2 linked regions of the Geotalea uraniireducens genome follow. The protein of the gene in region 2 interacts with the protein of the main gene of each other region in a pairwise test. Links are inferred from orthologs where the notes say so. Each region holds a gene or a part of one and is shown on either strand. Other genes may lie near its edges.

Region 1 (2,897 bases), 140 kb from region 2 along the record:
CGGGAGCGGCGGACGACGGTCATCCTGGTGACCCACGATAGCGGCACCATCGGTCAGTACGCCTCGCGGCTCCTTTACCTCGACAAGCGGGTCGTCTTTTACGGCGGGTTCGACGATTTCTGCGGTTCGGCGGAAATGTCGGACTTCTTCGGCATCCATTCGCAACACCTGATCTGCCATCGTCACTGAGCGGCGGCACGACCGGCGGGAGTCTCCCTCCGTCACCGGGATTCGTTATGACCTTTTCCGAGATTTTCCAGTATGGTTTTCTGGTGCGGGCACTAATCGCCGGTTCGCTGGTTGCCGCGCTCTGCGCGATCCTCGGCGTCTTCCTGGTGCTGCGCCGGCTGTCGCTGATCGGCGATGGTCTGGCCCACGTCACCTTCGGTAGCGTGGCGCTGGCGCTCTTCCTCGGTTTCCGGTCGGCCTACGCCACCCTCGGTGCCATCCCAGCCGTTCTCCTGGCGGCCTTCGGCATCCTCAAGCTGGCGGAGCGGGCGCGGATTTACGGCGATGCGGCGATCGGCATCGTCTCGTCGGTCGGGATTGCCGTCGGCATCATGCTGGCGAGCCTGGCCGGCGGTTTCAATATCGACCTGTTCAGCTACCTGTTCGGCAATATCCTCTCGATCAGCCGTTTCGAGCTGTCTCAGACGGTGATCCTCTTCGTTGTCGTCGTGGCGACGGTGATCCTCTTCTATCACGATCTGCTGGCAATCACCTTCGACGAGGAGCTGGCGCGCACGTCGGGGATCCGGGCCGACCGGATCAACACGGTGCTGGTGCTGCTCACCGCGCTGACCGTTGTCCTGGCCATGAAGGTGGTCGGGATCATGCTCATCTCGGCCCTGCTCATCCTGCCGGCAGTCACCTCGCTGCAGTTCGCGCGCGGCTTCCGGGTAGCCATGGTCCTGGCGGTCCTGCTCGGGGTCCTCTCCGTCGTTGCCGGGATCGTCATTTCTTTCCTCGGCAACCTGCCGACCGGGGCGACGATCATCCTAGTCAATTTCACCTTCTTTGCCGCGGCGTTCGCTCTCCGTCACCTCCGCTACCTTGCCGGTGCCTGAGGGGGGGGCGTTCGTCGCTGCGTCGCCGGGAAAAGGCACTTTTTTGTTTAACTCTCGGAGAAAGTAATTTATTATCGCAGCCGTTTTGCGATATCCGTTGCCGCCAGGGGGAGAGGGAGCATGGGGGAGACCGTCAGGTTCGGCATCTCGATCGACGATAAACTGCTCGACAATTTCGACCAGCTCATCGAGCAGAAAGGGTACATGAATCGCTCGGAGGCGATCCGGGACCTGATCCGGGGCGCCCTGGTGGAGCTCAAGTGGGAAGGCGGCGAGGAGGAGACGGTCGGCACCGTCACGCTCGTCTACGATCACCACGTCCGCGACCTCTCCGACAAGCTGACCGAACAACAGCACGCCCATCACGACAAGGTCATCTCGGCCCTTCATGTCCATCTCGATGCCCATAACTGCCTGGAGGTGCTGGTGGTGCGGGGGAAGGCGCGGGACGTGAAGAAGATCGCCGACGAACTGATCGGCGTCAAAGGGGTGAAACACGGCAAGCTGGTGATGACCACCACCGGCGAAGAGCTTCATTGACCGGCGGCTGGCGCCCGGTTTGCAAAAATTACCGAAATATGGTGTAATTGCCTCGTGGAATCAAAGGTTTTTATCGCCCTTGGCAGCAACCTGGGAGACCGGGAGCTGAATCTCCTCCGGGGGATTGCGGAGATCGGCAAGCTGCCCGGCACCAGGATTACCGCTCTCTCGCCCTTCTACGACACCGAACCGGTCAGCACGGTCCGGCAGGACAACTTCCTCAACGCGGTCCTGCGCCTGGAGACGGAATTGGCGCCCCGGCAGCTGCTCGAAGCGCTGCAGCGGATCGAAACCGGCGTCTTCCGGCGAACGCGGGAGGTTGCCGGCGGCCCCCGCGCTATGGATCTGGACATACTGTTCTATGGTGATCTGGTAGTGGACGAGCCCGACCTGGTCATTCCCCATCCTCGGCTGCATCAGCGGCGTTTCGTTCTCGAACCGCTGGCTGCCATCGCCGGCGAGCTGGTTCATCCGCTGCTCGGCAAGCGGGTTGACGAACTGCTCCGCGCGCTGCCGCCGGGCGAGCAGGTGACGAAAATCTAGGAGTTGCCCGTGCGACTGTTGATCTGGCTGGTCCTCATCTATGTCGGCATCAAGATCTTCAAGGGAATCGGCCGCCAGGAGAAAGAGCCGGCGGCCCCGACCGGGCCGACCAAGGAAGAAACCTTCCAGGACCCCGTCTGTGGCGTCTACGTGAGCGAGGACGATGCCGTCATCGGCCGGGTCGACGGCGAGCGGGTTTATTTCTGTTCGATGGCCTGCCTGGAGAAATATCGCGCCGGCCTCGAACAGAAGTAGTTCCTCATCCGGAATTCCCGGAGGGGGACAATGTACGTCAACGGCTGACAAGCACATATCAATGGAGGAAATGAACATGAAATTTTTCATCGACACGGCGGACGTTAACGAAATCCGCGAAGCCCACGACCTGGGACTGGTCGACGGGGTGACCACCAACCCCTCGTTGATCGCCAAATCCGGCCGGAAATTCGAAGACGTCATCAAGGAGATCACCGGGATCGTCGACGGTCCCATCTCCGCCGAAGTGGTTTCCCTCGATCACGAAGGGATGATCCGCGAAGCGGAAGTGCTGGCCAAGATCCACAAGAACATCGTCATTAAGCTGCCGATGACTCCGGAAGGGCTCAAGGCCTGCGCCACCCTGACCAAGGAAGGGATCAAGACCAACGTCACCCTGATCTTCACCCCGATGCAGGCGCTGCTCGCCGCCAAGGCCGGCGCCACCTACGTCTCCCCCTTCGTCGGCCGCCTCGACGACATCTCCCAGGA
Region 2 (4,384 bases):
GATCAGCAAAGTCAAAGACTTTCTCTCCGAAGTAAAGATCGAACTGGGCAAGGTTACCTGGCCTACGCGCAAGGAGACCGTGTCGACAACCTGGGTTGTGTTGGCGATCGTTCTCCTGATAGCGGTCTATCTCGGTGCCTGTGATGTGGTGCTGGCCAAGGTCATGCGTTTGATTCTCGGTTAAAGGACACAAGCAATATGACTAAAAAGTGGTACGGAGTGCATACGTACTCCGGATTTGAAAATAAAGTTCGACTCTCGCTCCTCGAGCGGATCAAGAACCTCGGCCTGGAAGAGTGCTTCGGTGATGTCCTCATTCCTTCGGAGACAGTTGTCGAGCTCAAGAAGGGCGAAAAGAAGACCTCGTCGCGGAAGTTCTTTCCCGGCTATATCCTGGTCAATATGGAGCTGAACGACGATACCTGGCACGTCGTCAAGGAAACGTCGAAAGTTACTGGCTTTGTCGGCGGCAACAACCCCTTTGCGATTCCCGATGAAGAAGTGGCAAAGATCACTCGGCGCATGGAGGAGGGAGCGGAGAAACCACGTCCCAAGGTCCAGTTTGAAGTCGGGGAGACCGTGCGGGTGGTTGATGGCCCGTTTCTTAATTTTTCCGGGGTTGTTGAGGATGTCAAGCCCGACAAAGGCAAGTTGCGCGTCATGGTCAGCATCTTCGGCCGGGCCACGCCTGTTGAGCTTGAATTTATGCAGGTAGAAAAGCAGTAAGGCAATTCTTGCTGCTCCGACATATAGTGTCTGTTCACAGTCAAGAGACGTAAGGAGTTAAACGATGGCCAAGAAAATCACCGGTTACATTAAACTGCAGATTCCGGCCGGCAAGGCGAATCCGTCGCCGCCGATTGGCCCGGCGCTGGGTCAGCATGGCGTAAATATCATGGAGTTCTGCAAGGCGTTCAATGCCAAGACCCAGGCGGATGAGGGGACCATCATTCCCGTCGTGATCACCGTGTACGCTGACCGTTCGTTCAGCTTCATTACCAAAACTCCGCCGGTCCCGGTGCTGATCAAGAAAGCCGTTGGCATCGAAAGCGGTTCCAGTGTACCGAACAAGAACAAGGTTGGCAAACTTACCAAGGACCAGGTCCGCGAGATTGCCGAGAAGAAGATGCCGGACCTCAATGCGGCCTCGATTGAGGCAGCCATGAGAACCGTCGAAGGCACCGCCCGTAGCATGGGTGTTGAAATAGTTCAATAGAGAAAGGGTAGAACAGATGCCGAAGACTGCGAAAAAGCATAAAGAGGCCCTGAGCAAAATTGACAGGAGCCGGACTTACGGCCTCGTCGAAGGTATAGAGAACGTCAAGGCTGCTGCCTATGCGAAGTTTGACGAGACCGTCGAAATCGCGGTGCGTCTGGGCGTTGACCCCCGCCATGCCGATCAGATGGTTCGTGGAGCGGTTGTCCTGCCGAACGGTCTCGGCAAGGATGTCCGGGTCCTGGTCTTTGCCAAAGGCGAAAAGGAAAAAGAAGCCCGTGAGGCGGGTGCCGACTTTGTTGGCGCGGAAGACCTCGTGACCAAGATCCAGGAGGGCTGGTTTGATTTCGACACTGCCATCGCCACCCCGGACATGATGGGGCTTGTCGGCAAAATCGGTAAACTGCTCGGACCGCGCGGCCTGATGCCGAACCCGAAAGTGGGTACGGTCACCTTCGATATCGGCCGGGCAGTAAAGGAATCGAAAGCCGGTAAGGTTGAGTTCCGTGTGGAAAAAGCCGGTATCGTTCACGCCCCGGTCGGGAAAGTTTCCTTTGCCGCTGATAAGATCAAGGAAAACCTGCTGGCCTTGGTAGAGGCGCTCGTTAAAGCGAAGCCTTCGGCCGCCAAAGGTACCTATATCAAGAAAATCAGCGTCTCCTCGACAATGGGCCCCGGACTCAATCTCGACATTTCGGACGTCCAGTCCAAGCTTGTATAAAGCTTTTTTCATAGAGGGCCAAAGTCAAAGACAGCAGGTGTCTGGAAATGGTTCCAGACTTAAATTGGCGCGAGCCTGCCGAGACTTGTGGTAGTCGCACGGATGTGTTGTTTATTCCCGCGCTTCCCGACTTTGGCTAAGGGTCCACGACCCGTCAATTTCAAAGAAAGGAGGAAGGCGCTTGAATAGAGAGAACAAGCAGCAACTCGTTACGGAGATGCACGATAAGCTCAGTCGTGCAAAAGCCGTGTTTCTGGCGGATTTCCGGGGAATGAGCGTGGAACTTGCCACGGACCTGCGGAATGAATTGCGGAAAGCCGCTGTCGAGTACAAAGTCGTAAAGAACACCCTGCTTGAACTGGCGTCGAAGGATACCGACAAGGAGTCGCTGGCCCCTCATTTTGCCGGGCCGACGGCGATTGCCATCAGCTACGACGATCCGGTCGCGGCAGCCAAGGTTCTTTCGAAGTTTGCCAAAGACAAGCCGAATGCGTTCAAACTCAAAGCTGGCGTGTTGACCGGCAAAGCGATCACTGTTGCGGATATCCAGGCTCTTGCTGACCTGCCGAGCAGAGAAGTCCTGATCGCTAAACTGCTTGGCACCCTTAATGCCCCGGTCAGCAATTTTGTTGGCGTGCTGGCTGCCGTTCCGGGCAGCTTGGTTCGGGTGCTTGCTGCAATTCAGACAAGCAAGGAAAACTAACAAACCCTGTCGTTAGAAATTATCGACCACAACGTTACGGAGGAATATACGATGGCTGAAATTACCAAAGCTGATGTGATTAGTTTCATCGAGAATATGTCTGTTCTTGAACTCGCCGAGCTGGTGAAAGAGCTCGAAGAGAAGTTCGGTGTTTCCGCTGCTGCACCGGTTGCGGTTGCTGCTGCGGCCGCCCCTGCTGCTGGCGGTGCTGAGGCTGCTGAAGAGAAGACCGAGTTTGACGTGATCCTGAAGAGTGCCGGGGCCAATAAGATCGCCGTGATCAAAGTTGTTCGTGCGCTGACCGGCCTGGGCCTCAAAGAAGCTAAAGACCTGGTCGATGGCGCTCCGAAGCCGGTCAAAACTGGCGTGTCGAAAGACGAGGCCGAAGAAGCCAAGAAACAGCTTGTCGAATCTGGCGCCGAAGTCGAGATCAAGTAAGCTGCAGACTATTGGTTCAGCATATCAGCCAAGGTCGCCTCGTGCGGCCTTGGCTCTTCTATTTTAGTTGTGAACCTGTAATAGGCTGTTTGAAAATCGTCCAAAATCCAGGGTGTTAAAGGTCCTCACGGCCTCTCCAAAGGAGAAAATATGGCTTATTCAATTGCGAATAACCAGCTTCTGCGCAAGAATTTCGCCAAAATTACCAAGATCATCGATATTCCCAACCTGATCGACATCCAGAAAAATTCCTATAAACGCTTCCTTCAGTTAGATGTACCTCCCGAAGCACGAAAATACAGCGGGCTCGAAGCAGTCTTTAAAAGCGTCTTCCCGATCAAAGATTTCAGTGAGACGGCTTCGCTCGAATATGTTTCCTATACGCTCGGTGCACCAAAATACGATGTCGAGGAATGTCATCAGCGCGGGATGACGTTCGCGGCACCGATGAAAGTCAAGGTTCGCCTGATCGTCTGGGATGTCAACAAGGACACAGCCGTCCGTTCCATTCGGGACATCAAGGAGCAGGAGGTCTACTTCGGCGAAATTCCTCTGATGACCGAGAACGGTACGTTTATCATAAACGGTACGGAACGGGTTATTGTCAGTCAGCTCCATCGCTCCCCCGGCGTCTTTTATGATCACGACAAAGGGAAGACGCATTCGAGCGGCAAAGTGCTCTACTCGGCACGGGTCATCCCGTACCGTGGGTCGTGGCTCGATTTCGAGTTCGATCACAAGGATATCCTGTTCGTCCGGATTGACCGTCGGCGGAAAATGCCGGCGACGGTGCTTCTGAAGGCGCTTGGCTATTCCGCCGAGAAGTTGCTCAACTATTATTACCGGAGCGAGGAAATCATCTTCGGCAATGAAGGCATGTCGAAGAAGGCTGACCCCGATCTTCTCGCCAGCCAGAAAGCCTCGGTTGATATCGTCGATCCGAAATCCGGTGAAATCATTGTCAAGGCGAACCGGAAGTTCACCAAGGCTGCCATCCGGAAGATGGGCGAGCATGGCATTACCTTCATTCCGATCACCGCAGAAGAGGTGATTGGTAAATTTGCCTCGACGGATATCGTTGATCCGGCGACCGGTGAGGTTCTTGTCGAATGCAATGACGAGATCACCCAGAGCCGCTTCGATGAAATCAAGAATCGGGGGATATCCTCGATCAAGGTGCTTTTCATCGATAATCTGCATGTAACGTCGTCGTTGCGGGATACCCTGCTGGTCGACAAGATCTCCACGACCGACGATGCGCTCATTGAGATTTACCGTCGGTTGCGCCCTGGCGATCCGCCGACGC

What was found. The genes of interacting proteins can lie anywhere in the genome.
Region 1: the proteins of rplL (region 2) and nikR interact in binary tests that used the Escherichia coli proteins (3 or more experiments, as listed by UniProt). The link is inferred for Geotalea uraniireducens from one-to-one orthologs.

Annotation. Positions count from the first base shown.
Region 1 is NZ_AP027151.1:3,604,693-3,607,589, reverse strand. It holds nikR (nickel-responsive transcriptional regulator NikR), read left to right. Parts: upstream 1-1,187; coding sequence 1,188-1,607; downstream 1,608-2,897. Other genes in the region: fsa (fructose-6-phosphate aldolase), read left to right, coding at 2,482-2,897; QMN23_RS16825 (transcriptional regulator), read left to right, coding at 2,160-2,405; folK (2-amino-4-hydroxy-6-hydroxymethyldihydropteridine diphosphokinase), read left to right, coding at 1,662-2,150; QMN23_RS16840 (metal ABC transporter permease), read left to right, coding at 237-1,067; QMN23_RS16845 (metal ABC transporter ATP-binding protein), read left to right, coding at 1-189. UniProt on the Escherichia coli protein: Transcriptional repressor of the nikABCDE operon. Is active in the presence of excessive concentrations of intracellular nickel.
Region 2 is NZ_AP027151.1:3,463,908-3,468,291, reverse strand. What follows is about bases 1,424-4,384. They hold rplL (50S ribosomal protein L7/L12), read left to right. Parts: upstream 1,424-2,691; coding sequence 2,692-3,078; downstream 3,079-4,384. Other genes in these bases: rpoB (DNA-directed RNA polymerase subunit beta), read left to right, coding at 3,229-4,384; rplJ (50S ribosomal protein L10), read left to right, coding at 2,119-2,640; rplA (50S ribosomal protein L1), read left to right, coding at 1,424-1,937. In the rest of the region: preprotein translocase subunit SecE, read left to right, coding at 1-184; transcription termination/antitermination protein NusG, read left to right, coding at 199-726; rplK (50S ribosomal protein L11), read left to right, coding at 791-1,216; more of rplA, read left to right, coding at 1,233-1,423. UniProt on the Escherichia coli protein: The binding site for several of the GTPase factors involved in protein synthesis (IF-2, EF-Tu, EF-G and RF3). Is thus essential for accurate translation.